DNA from 2 places in the Cupriavidus sp. FW216-B1 genome. Region 1 is predicted to be linked to the other one. Evidence: predicted binding sites of a transcription regulator. Region 1 holds the regulator's gene; the other holds the start of a gene.

Evidence for each region. The regulator sigma-54, encoded in region 1, starts transcription at its own class of promoters, with help from an activator protein. The targets are predictions, from matches to a motif close to TGGCANGNAANCTGCTTT.
Region 2: the regulator sigma-54 is predicted to act here: its motif matches at 2,475-2,492, upstream of AC3WXD_RS28245 (ATP-NAD kinase family protein).

What each region holds. Positions count from the first base shown of each region.
Region 1 covers NZ_JBYTEL010000011.1:69,450-75,208, forward strand. The annotation lists gene lptB (LPS export ABC transporter ATP-binding protein) at 1-421, shown strand, start outside; gene AC3WXD_RS21860 (RNA polymerase factor sigma-54) at 555-2,030, shown strand; gene hpf (ribosome hibernation-promoting factor, HPF/YfiA family) at 2,080-2,430, shown strand; gene ptsN (PTS IIA-like nitrogen regulatory protein PtsN) at 2,849-3,304, shown strand; gene hprK (HPr(Ser) kinase/phosphatase) at 3,383-4,354, shown strand; gene AC3WXD_RS21880 (PsiF family protein) at 4,558-4,893, shown strand; gene rapZ (RNase adapter RapZ) at 5,010-5,759, shown strand, end outside.
Region 2 covers NZ_JBYTEL010000020.1:48,161-53,919, reverse strand. The annotation lists gene AC3WXD_RS28255 (alpha-ketoacid dehydrogenase subunit beta) at 1-269, opposite strand, end outside; gene AC3WXD_RS28250 (thiamine pyrophosphate-dependent dehydrogenase E1 component subunit alpha) at 319-1,314, opposite strand; gene AC3WXD_RS28245 (ATP-NAD kinase family protein) at 1,326-2,438, opposite strand; gene AC3WXD_RS28240 (sigma-54-dependent Fis family transcriptional regulator) at 2,641-4,689, opposite strand; gene AC3WXD_RS28235 (FkbM family methyltransferase) at 4,921-5,673, shown strand.

The sequences.
Region 1 (5,759 bases):
GGTCCACGACGGCAAGCCGCTGGCCAAGGCCGAGATCGAGCGGCGCCTGGACACCCTGCTCGACGACCTGCAGATCGCCCACCTGCGCGACAACCCGGCGCTGTCGCTGTCGGGCGGCGAGCGCCGCCGCGTGGAAATCGCGCGCGCGCTGGCCTCCGCGCCGCGCTTCATCCTGCTCGACGAACCGTTCGCCGGCGTGGACCCGATCGCGGTGGGCGAGATCCAGCGCATCGTCAGCTTCCTCAAGGCGCGCAACATCGGCGTGCTGATCACCGACCACAACGTGCGCGAGACGCTGGGCATCTGCGACCACGCCTACATCATCAGCGAAGGCACGGTGCTGGCGTCCGGGCAGCCGGAAGACATCATCGCCAACGAGTCGGTGCGCAAGGTCTACCTGGGCGAGAACTTCCGCATGTAGCCGCGGGAGGGGCACGCGGGGACACCCGCGAGGCGGCGTTCATGCCGCCTTTCGCCCCGCAAACGATCACGGCGACGCCAGCGATAGCAATTTCCGTTCCACCAGTACGGAAGTTGGGCATAAAATAGCTCGCATGAAACCGTCGCTACAGCTCCGCCTCTCGCAACATCTCGCGCTCACGCCGCAACTCCAGCAGTCGATCCGCCTGCTGCAACTGTCCACGCTCGAACTGCAGCAGGAAGTGGAACAGGCCCTGACCGAGAATCCGCTGCTCGAACGCGAGAACGACTGGATCGAAAGCCCGCTGCGCGTGGCCGCCGACGGCTCGGTCAACCTGCAGAGCGCGCCCGCGCCGGCCCCCGCCGACGGCCAGGGCACCAGCGAGAACCGCGCCGACGGCGCCGCCGACAGCGAGGACAGCTACAGCGACAGCGGCGAGGACTACGGCAACGACTGGAGCCTGGACGACTTCGCCCGCCGCCCGCAGGGCGACGAGGACGAAAAGACCCCGATGCAGTTGCGCGACGCGGAGCCCACGCTGCGCGAGCACCTGATGGAGCAGCTCGCCCCGCTGAAGATCTCCATGCGCGACAAGGGCCTGGCCATCTTCCTGATCGAGTCGCTCGACGACGACGGCTACCTGAGCGCCTCGCTCGAGGAAATCTGCACGGAGCTGCCCGAGGAGCTCGAATTCGAGCTCGACGAGGTGCACGCCATCCTCACGCTGCTGCAGAGCTTCGACCCCGCCGGCGTGGGCGCGCGCAACGCTGCCGAATGCCTGGCGCTGCAGCTGCGCCGGCTCAAGCATCCGCAGCGCGAGCTGGCCCTGACCATCGTCACCAGCCATCTCGAGCTGCTCGCGGTGCGCGACTACACGCGCCTGAAGAAGGCGCTGCAGGTCGACGAGGCCGACCTCAAGGCCGCGCACGAGCTGATCCGCTCGCTCGCGCCCTACCCCGGCCATGCCTACAGCCGCCCCGAGGCCGACTTCGTCGTGCCCGACGTGTTCGTGCGGAAAATGAGCGGCGGCTGGATCGCGCAGCTCAACCCGGATGTGATGCCGCGGCTACGCATCAACGACATGTACGCGCAGATCCTGCGCGGCGCAAAAGGCGACTCCGGCGCGGCCGGGCTGCAGCAGAAGCTGCAGGAAGCGCGCTGGCTCATCAAGAATATCCAGCAGCGCTTCGACACCATATTGCGCGTCGCACAAGCGATTGTCGAACGTCAAAAGAACTTCTTCACCCACGGGGAAATTGCGATGCGCCCCTTGGTTTTGCGGGAGATTGCCGATACACTGGGTTTACACGAGTCCACCATCTCTCGGGTGACAACCAATAAATACATGGCAACGCCGATGGGGACTTTCGAGCTGAAGTACTTCTTCGGCAGTCACGTATCCACGGAAACCGGCGGCGCGGCCTCATCAACGGCAATCAGGGCGTTGATCAAGCAACTCATAGGAGCCGAAGACCCCAGGAACCCCCTGTCGGACAGCAGGATCGCCGAACTGCTCGGCGAGCAAGGCTTCGTGGTGGCCCGGCGAACCGTGGCCAAATACCGTGAAGCGCTGAAAATCCCTGCCGTCAATCTCCGCAAGACTTTGTAGCCGAGCCGCACCGCCTGCCTGGTGTGGCTCTTTCAGAAGGAGAAACGCTATGAACTTCAAGATCAGTGGACACCACTTGGACATCACGCCCCCGCTGCGTGAGTACGTGGAAACGAAACTGGAGCGTATCGTCAGGCATTTCGATCAAGTCATTGGCGTAAGCGTGCTGCTCTCTGTCGACAATACAAAAGAAAAGGACCGGCGGCAGTATGCGGAAATCAATCTACATCTCAAGGGCAAGGACATCTTTGTCGAGGCGCATCACGAAGACCTGTATGCCGCCATCGACGCACTGGTCGACAAGCTCGACCGGCAGGTGATTCGCCACAAGGATCGCGTGCAGAGCCACGACCGCGACGCGGTCAAGTACCAGATGGCCGCATCGCAGATGCAGCAATGACCGTGCCTGGCGGCCCGCCAAGGGGGCCGCCGGTGTCAGTCCCTTGAACCAGAACAAGCCGCGCCCGTTGCGCGGCTTTTTTGCGCCGTCCGCTTTCGTGTCCACCCTCGCGCCGGCGGCCGTTGCGCAATGCCACAAGGGGATTCCGCAACGCCCCGCCGCCGGTGTATGCTGCGCAATACATGAACGGTGGTTCAGCGATTCCGGGCATGCGCGCGGCACCGCTTCCGCGCACGGGCTATTGCGATGCACAAGGCGGGGGCGGGCCTGCTCTATAATGGCCAGACGCCCGACACCGGCATGGGACAACCGGTGCAATGCGGGTATGAGCCGGCACCGGCCTTTTCATCCCCTTTTTGCCTGGCGCGCCCCCCTGCCGGCCCCGGGCCTGCTTACTAGAAAAACCTGCGCATTCCACATGAATCGTTTGGCTAAATTGCTGCCACCCGGCAACATCAACCTCGACGTCAGCGTCACCAGCAAGAAGCGGGTGTTCGAACAGGCCGGGCTCCTCTTCGAGAACAACCACGGCGTAGCGCGCGCCACCGTGACCGACAACCTGTTTGCCCGCGAATCGCTGGGCTCGACCGGCCTCGGCGCCGGCGTGGCCATTCCGCACGGCCGCATCAAGGGCCTGAAGCAGCCGCTGGCCGGCTTCATGCGCCTGGCCGAGCCGATCCCGTTCGAGTCGCCGGACGGCAAGCCGGTATCGCTGCTGATCTTCCTGCTGGTGCCCGAGCAGGCCACCCAGCAACACCTGGAAATCCTCTCCGAGATCGCCCAGCTGCTGTCCGACCGCGAAATGCGCGAAGGACTCGCCACCCTGCCCACTTCCGATGCCGTGCACCAGTTGCTGACGCAATGGCATCCCTGACCCGCCTGGGCAGCCGCCACCCGGCACGCCGGGCGACGGCCCGCCCGGCCTGAAAGCCCGTCCCCCGAAAGTAGCCGCATGGAACTCACTGGCGTCACCTCGCAGTCGATCTTCGACGACAACGCAGCCGACATCAAACTCTCCTGGGTTGCTGGGCTGGAAGGCGCGGACCGCGCCTTCGACGTCGAGTTCGCGCGCGAAGCCACCTCCGCCGCCGACCTCGTCGGCCACCTGAACCTGATCCACCCGAACCGGATCCAGGTGCTCGGCAAGCCGGAGATCACCTACTACCAGCGCCTCGACGACGAGATGCGCAAGCGCCAGATGGGCGAGCTGATCCTGCTCGAGCCGCCGTTCCTGGTGATCGCCGACGGCATGGAGCCGCCGCCCGACCTGGAACTGCGCTGCACGCGCTCGTCCACGCCGCTGTTCACCACGCCGGTGTCCTCGGCCGCGGTGATCGACCACCTGCGGCTCTATCTCTCGCGGATCTCCGCGCCGCGCGTGACCATGCACGGCGTGTTCCTCGACATCCTCGGCATGGGCGTGCTGATCATGGGCGAGTCGGGCCTGGGCAAGAGCGAGCTCGGCCTGGAACTGATCTCGCGCGGACACGGGCTGGTGGCCGACGACGCGGTGGACTTCGTGCGCCTGGGGCCGGACTTCATCGAAGGCCGCTGCCCGCCGCTGCTGCAGAACCTGCTCGAGGTGCGCGGACTGGGCCTGCTCGACATCAAGACCATCTTCGGCGAGACCGCGGTGCGCCGGAAGATGAAGATGAAGCTGGTGGTGCAGCTCGTGCGCCGCAACGACGGCGAGTTCGAGCGCCTGCCGCTCGATTCGCAATACCTCGACGTGCTCGGCCTGCCGATCCACATGGTCAAGATCCAGGTGGCGGCCGGCCGCAACCTCGCCGTGCTGGTCGAGGCCGCCGTGCGCAACACCATCCTGCGCCTGCGCGGCATCGACACGCTGCGCGACTTCATGGACCGCCAGCGCGCGGCGATGCAGGCCGACGTGGTCGCGCGCGGCCAGGGCCGGCTGCTCTGAAGCGCCGGGAGCGCGGGCGCGCGCGCGCAGAAAGCGCGCCCGCCCCGCGCGGTTTTTCATTTGCTTACATTGCTTGCGGGTCCAGGCCGTCAACGGCTTTGGGACATCGTCCGTTTTGTGCTGTAATGGGCATCGAGCCCACCCCGAGCCGCCGCGCCGACAGGCCGGCGGCCATGACGTTTTCCACAGCCAGGAGAGCAAGCATGAAGAAGATGATCGCGATGTGCGCGCTGGTAGCCCCGCTGTTCGCCAGCGTGGCGTTTGCCCAGACGGCTGCGGCCCCCGCCGCACCCGCCGCCCCCGCGGCGGCACCCGCAGCCGCCAACACCCAGCAGGACAAGATGAAGGCCTGCAACACCCAGGCTTCCGGCAAGAAGGGCGACGAGCGCAAGACCTTCATGAAGGGCTGCCTGTCGAACAAGCCGGCGGCGGCGCCCGGCAACAGCCAGCAGGAAAAGATGAAGGCGTGCAACAAGGACGCCACCGGCAAGAAGGGCGACGAGCGCAAGGCCTTCATGAAGGATTGCCTGTCCAAGTAAAAGGGCCGCCCTTGCGGCAAGGCACGCAGTCGAATGGCGAACCCCGGTTCGCCATTTTTCTTGGCGCCCGCGCCGTCATGACGGCGTCATTCCCCTGATGTTATGCTTGTGACGCTATGCGCATCATACTTATCACCGGAATTTCCGGCTCCGGCAAGTCGGTCGCCCTGAACGTACTGGAAGACGCGGGCTACTACTGCGTCGACAACCTGCCAGCGCAGTTCATCCCCGAACTGGCGCGCTATCTCGCGTCCCAGGGCTACACGCACCTGGGCGTCGCCACCGACATCCGCAGCCGCGAATCGCTCGACCAGCTGCCGGGCACGCTGCGCGACCTCGCGGCCGAGCACCAGGTCCGCGTGGTGTTCCTGACCGCCAATACCGACGCGCTGGTGCAGCGCTACTCGGAGACGCGGCGGCGCCACCCGCTGTCCATGCGCACGGAGAAGCCCGGCGCGGCCGGCGAGAACAATGCAGACAATGTCGCCGCTGCCGCGCCGCTCAACGACACCTCGCTGGTCGAGGCGATCGAGATGGAGCGCGAGCTGCTCAGCCCGCTGGCCGAGGCCGCGCACCGCATCGACACCAGCAACGTGCGCACCAACACGCTGCGCGCCTGGATCAAGGAATTCGTGCGCGAAGACGGCCTGCAGCTCACGCTGCTGTTCGAGTCGTTCGGCTTCAAGCACGGCGTGCCCAGCGACGCGGACATGGTGTTCGACGTGCGCTCGCTGCCCAATCCGTACTACGACCTCGCCCTGCGCCCGCTGACCGGGCGCGACGCGCCGGTGATCGACTTCCTGCAGAGCCAGCCGATGGTGCTGGCGATGGCCGAGGACATCCGCGCCTACGTCGAAAAGTGGCTG
Region 2 (5,759 bases), on a different contig from region 1:
TCGGCGATGGGGCGCATGCCGCAGGCCGCCGCGCCGATGGCCGCGCCGACGTAGGCGGACTCGGACAGCGGCGTGTCGAGCAGGCGGTCGCCGTGCTTGGCGTAGAGGCCCTTGGTGACGCCGAGCACGCCGCCCCAGGCGTCCTTCTCGCCGTCCGCGCCGGCGCCGCCGACGATATCCTCGCCGAGCATGATCACGCTCGGGTCACGGGTCATTTCCTGGTCGATCGCTTCGTTGATCGCCAGCTTCATGCTGAGTTTGCGGGACATGGTTGGGTCTCCTGTCTGTGCTGTTCGTGCGGTCCGGTCTGCGATGCGCTCAGTAGCTGACGTAGACGTCGGTGAGCAGGTCGGCGGCGGTGGGGAACGGCGCGGCCTTGGCCTGCTGCACGGCGTCCTCGATCAGCGCGGCGACCTGCTCGTCGATGGCCTTCAGTTCTTCGGGGGCGATCACGCCGGCCTGCGTCACGGTGGCGGCGAATTTCTTCAGGCAGTCCTTGTTGGCGCGGATGTCGTCGAGCTCGCCGCTGGCGCGGTAGGTCTGCGCGTCGCCCTCGAAATGGCCATAGAAGCGCACCATCTTGCATTCGAGCAGCGCGGGGCCGCCGCCTTCGCGGGCACGTTTGATGACTTCGCCGGCGGCCTCGTGCACGGCGAAGAAGTCGGTGCCGTCCACGGTCACGCCGGGAATGCCGAAGCCGGCGGCGCGGTCGACGTAGCTGTCCACGGCGGTGCCGTACTCGCGCGCGGTGGACTCGGCGTAGCCGTTGTTCTCGATGACGAAGATCACCGGCAGGTTCCACACGGCGGCCAGATTCAGGCTTTCGAGGAAGGTGCCCTGGTTGGAGGCGCCGTCGCCGGCGAACGTGATGCCGACCTCGCCCTTGCCGCGGAACTTGGCGGCCAGCGCGGCGCCGCAGACCAGCGGCGCGCCCGCGCCGAGAATGCCGTTGGCGCCCATCATGCCCTTGGACAGGTCGGCGATATGCATGGAGCCGCCCTTGCCGTTGCACGAGCCGCCCTTGCGGCCGTAGATCTCCTTCATCATCGCCGCCGGATCCACGCCCTTGGCGATGCAGTGGCCGTGGCCGCGGTGCGTGCTGGCGATACGGTCGCCGTCGCCGAGGTGATGCAGGATGCCGACGCCGGCGGCTTCCTCGCCGGCGTAGAGATGGACGAAGCCGGGAATGTCGCCGCGGCCGAAGTCCACGTGCAGGCGCTCCTCGAAATCGCGGATGGTGCGCATGCGGCGATACACGGCGAGCAGGTCTTCCTTGCCGAGCGGCAAGGTGTTCTGGCTGGCTGGGGTGGTCATGTCTGTCTCCTTCATGGTTTTGTGGCAGCGGTAAGGCTATCGGCAAGCGTTGGCGGGCAGGAAGCGGGCGGCGGCGCGCGCCCGCAGCGCATCAGCCCGGCGGCAGCGGCGTAGCGCATGCAGGCGGCCACGTCGAGGCTGAGGAAGGCGCGCTCGCGCAGCGTCACGGTAACTTCGTCGCGCGCGCCGAACACCAGCTCGCGCTCGCCGTCCAGCGCGACGATGCCGCTGCGCTGGCGCACGCGGTGCGGCACGCCGTCGGCCAGGCGCTCCCAGCCGGCGATGGGCACGGCGCTGAGCAGCCCCGGCGCGATCGGCGCGCGCAGGTCGAAGCGGCCTGCGCCGGCGGCGGCGAGCTCGATGGCGAGGCCGCCGGGCTCGTGGCGCCCGACCGGCTCGAGCAGCCCGCCGATGGCGGACAGGCCGATGGCCTGCGGATCGGCGAAGGCGAGGTACACGGCGCCAAGCGTCTCGGTCTTCCACAACGCGCGCGCGCCGATGAAATGCTCGTGCGAGATCACGGCGTCCACCAGGGCGATGTCGTGGCGCACTTCGTGTTCGCCGGCGATGCGGACGTCGAGCCGCTTGTTGGCGGCCAGCGCCTGCGCGGCGGGAATGCGCCCGCTGGCGAACAGGCCGGTGGCAAGGCCGGTGATGGTGGCCTCGCGCATTTCGGGATAGGCGTTGTTGGTGCCGGTGGAGATGCCGGCAATCGGCACGCGGCCGCATTCGCGCACCACCGCGCGATGGGTGCCGTCGCCGCCGAGCACGATGATGGCGGCGACGCCCGCCTCGCGCATCATGCGCGCGGCCAGGAAGGTATCGTCCACGCGCGCGGTGACGGGCATGTCGAGGTAGGCCACTTCGGGCAGCGCGGCGTCCGGCCCCTGGCGACGCGTCAGATGGCGCGCCAGCAGCACGCGCATGCCTTCGCGGTCCGGCATCATCAGCACGCGGCCCACGCCGCAGGCGGCGAGCGCGGCCAGCAGGCGCAGCACGATGTTGACGCGGTCGGCCAGCTGCAGCGTATTGGCGTTGGCGATCACGCGGCGGATGTCGCGCGCCGAGATCGGATTGGCGATGATGCCCACCAGCGGCCGCGCGGCCAGCGTCTGCTCACCCATGCCTGGTCTCCTGCCGTTTTATCTTGTGGCAGGCATATCGCAATGGGCGTGCCACCCGGCGCACACGCAGGCAAGGCAGCAAAAGCGCGGAAAAAGCGCGGGATTACCCGCAGAAAAAACGGCTACCGGCGAGACAGCCGGGGCCGCGCTGTGACAGGTGTCACAGCATCAGGTGTCAAGCCGCGCGACACCTGTCGCGCGGTCAGTGCGGCGCGTCGCGCTGGTTGGGCGAGGCGATGCCATAACGCGCCATGCGGCGGTACAGCGTCATGCGGCTCACGCCGATCTGGCGCGCCACCGCGCTGAGGTTCCAGCCCGCCGCGCGCAGGTACTGCATCAGCAGCATGCCCTCGGGCGGAAGCTGGTGCGGATCGAAGTGCGGATCAAAGTGCGGGCCGGGGCCGGCGACCGGCGCCGGCTGGACCGCTGGCGCCGCCGCGCCGGCCGGCGGCAGCGCGGGCGCCAGCAAGCCCGGTTGCCGCGGTGCGGCGCCGATGCCTTCGGGCAGGTCTTCCACTTCGACATGGCCGCCGGTGCAGACCGCGCGCGCGTATTCGAGCGCGTTGCGCAGTTCGCGCAGGTTGCCGGGCCACGCATGCGCATGCAGGCGCGCGCGCGCCGCCGGCGACAGGCTGACGGCGGCGCCGCCCGCGCCGAGCATCTTGTCGATCAGCCAGTCCAGGTCGGTGCGCTCGCGCAGCGGCGGCAGCGCGAGGCGCGCGCCGTTGAGGCGGTAGTACAGGTCTTCGCGGAAGCGCCCGCTGCTCACCAGTTGATCCAGCGGATGGTGCGTGGCGGAAATCACGCGCACATTGACCGGCACCGGCCGCGCGGCGCCGATGGCCAGCACCTCGCCTTCGGCCAGCACGCGCAGCAGGCGCGATTGCAGCTCGCGCGGCATGTCGCCGATCTCGTCGAGGAACAGCGTGCCGCCGTCCGCTTCCTGGATCAGGCCGCGCTTGGCGCGCGGGCCTGCGCCGGAGAAGCTGTTGGGCAGGTGGCCGAACAGTTCGCTCTCGATCAGCGTCTCGGGAATCGCCGCGCAGTTGACCGCCACGAACGGCCCGCCGCGGCGCGCGCTGGCCTGGTGCAGCGCCTTGGCGAGGTATTCCTTGCCGCTGCCGGTCTCGCCGTTGATCAGCAGGTTGATCGGCGAATCCACCAGCCTGGCGGCGCGCTGCAATTGCTGCTGCAGCGCGGCATCGCCGCCGCACAGGGCGGCCAGCGGCGCCTGCAGCGGCGCGCCGCGCGCCACCACGGCCGGCTGCCAGCGCGGCGCCGGCGGCATCACGCTCAGGTAGAGCCGCCTGCCGCTGCGCGACAGCGCCAGCGCGCGCTGCTCGCTCGGGCGCGAATGGACGAAGCGGCCGAGCTCGTCCAGGCGGGCGTCGAACAGCGCCTCGAAGGCCATGCCCAGCACCGGCGCGCCCGATACGGTCGATACGCCGCCGCCCGCGCCAAGCTCGGCCTCCAGCATCTGCTGCGCGCGCCGGTTGTGGCCGCTCACGCGGCCGGCGGCGTCGAGCGCGAGCAGGTATTCCGGGTTCACGTCGACGAATTCCGGCGCCGCGTCGAGCTTGAGGATCCAGTCCTCGCGGTGGCTGCGCAGGAAGCTGGCGTTCTCGATGTGGCTGGCGTAGATGCGCACCATCTGCAGCGCCAGCCCCTGGCTGTCCTTGGCTTGCGGCGAGGTCAGCGCGGAGATGTCGAGGATGGCGCAGAGGCTGCCGTGCGAGTCGAACAGCGGCGCGGCGGTGCAGGTCAGCGGGATGTGGGTGGCGTCGAAATGGTCGGCCTGGTGCACCGTCAGCGCCTGCCCGGTGGCCAGCGCGGTGCCCACCGCGCAGGTGCCGGCGCCGGCCTCGCTCCACTGCGCGCCCAGGTACAGGCCGGCGCGGCGCAGGCGTGCGTCGGCATTGGCGTCGCCGAGGTAGTCCACGGTCACGCCCTGCGCGTCGGTGAGCAGCACCACGTAGCCCATGCCGGCCACCTGGCCGTAGAGCGTCTGCAGGCCGTGGCGGGCGATGCGGGTGAAATCGTCGATGCGCTGCTGGTGCTCGCGCAGCCGCGTCTGCGGCAGGATGCGGGCCTGCTGCATGCGCGCGGGGTCGAGCCCGTACTGGTGCACGCAGCGCCGCCAGGAATTCTGGATGATGGTCTCGGGCGCGCGCGGCAGGCACGGCAACGGCGCGCCGGCGTGCGTGGTGAGCTGGACTACCGTGTCGATGTGCTCGCGTTGCCGCAGGTCCATCGTCGTCTCCTTGTCGTCTCCCGGCGTGGCGCCGTCCGGCTCTGCGTGCCTCTGAATGACGGGCGGCCGGGAATCCTAATGTATCCGACCGGGAGCGGCTTGGGCAAACCTCTTCATGCGATGTGCGCGGGCAGGCCCATGCGTGCGGCGCAGCAATTTTCGTATCCGTCCAATGTCCACGGCTCGGGTTTCGCCTTAACTTCGAGGCCTCCCACTCGCCCACGCCGGCCCATGCCGATCCTGTTCCCCCCGACCGAAGTCATCACCAGCGCACTCGACGGCACTCGCTACATCGTTTTCCAGGGGCCGGACCTGATCTCGAACGAACTGAGGAAGACCGGTGGCTTCGAAACATGGCTGCGCCCGTTCTTCGAAAAGCTGCTGCGCAACCAGTTGCCCGGCACCATTCTCGACGTCGGCTGCAACATCGGCACCTTCGTGCTGCCGCTGGCGCGGCAGTATCCGCTGCACCGCTTCGAATGCTTCGACGCGCAGCGGCTCGCGCTCTATTGCCTGGGCGGATCGATCGCGCTGAATTCCCTTTCCAACATCAACACCTACCATCTCGCGCTGTCCGACCGCCCCGGCGAAATCGAGGCGCAGATCCCGGACTACCCGAGCCACAACAACATCGGCAGCTACAGCTTCGACGCGGAATTCAACGCTTTCCATCGCCGCAGCCCGCAAGGCGTGGCGGTCGAGCGGATTCCCGTGGCGACGCTGGACCAGGGCGAGTACACCGATATCCGCCTGATCAAGATCGACGTCGAAGGCATGGAGCTCCAGGTGCTGCAAGGCGCCCGGGAACTGCTCAGGCGCAACCACTATCCGCCGCTCGTCTTCGAGACGTGGAAATTCGCGTGGTTCGCCGAGCGCAGGGAAGCGCTGATCGCGTGGGTGGAGGCGCTGGGCTACGAGGTCTTCCACTGGGGCTGCGACAGCTTTGCCCAGCATCCGGCCCGCGGGGAAGTCATCCGGTTCTAGCGTTCCCGGACCGCGAAGTGCGGGCGCCGCGCAAGCGCGCACCGGCGGCGCGGAACGGGCGGGCGCATCCGCGCATCCGCCCGCAC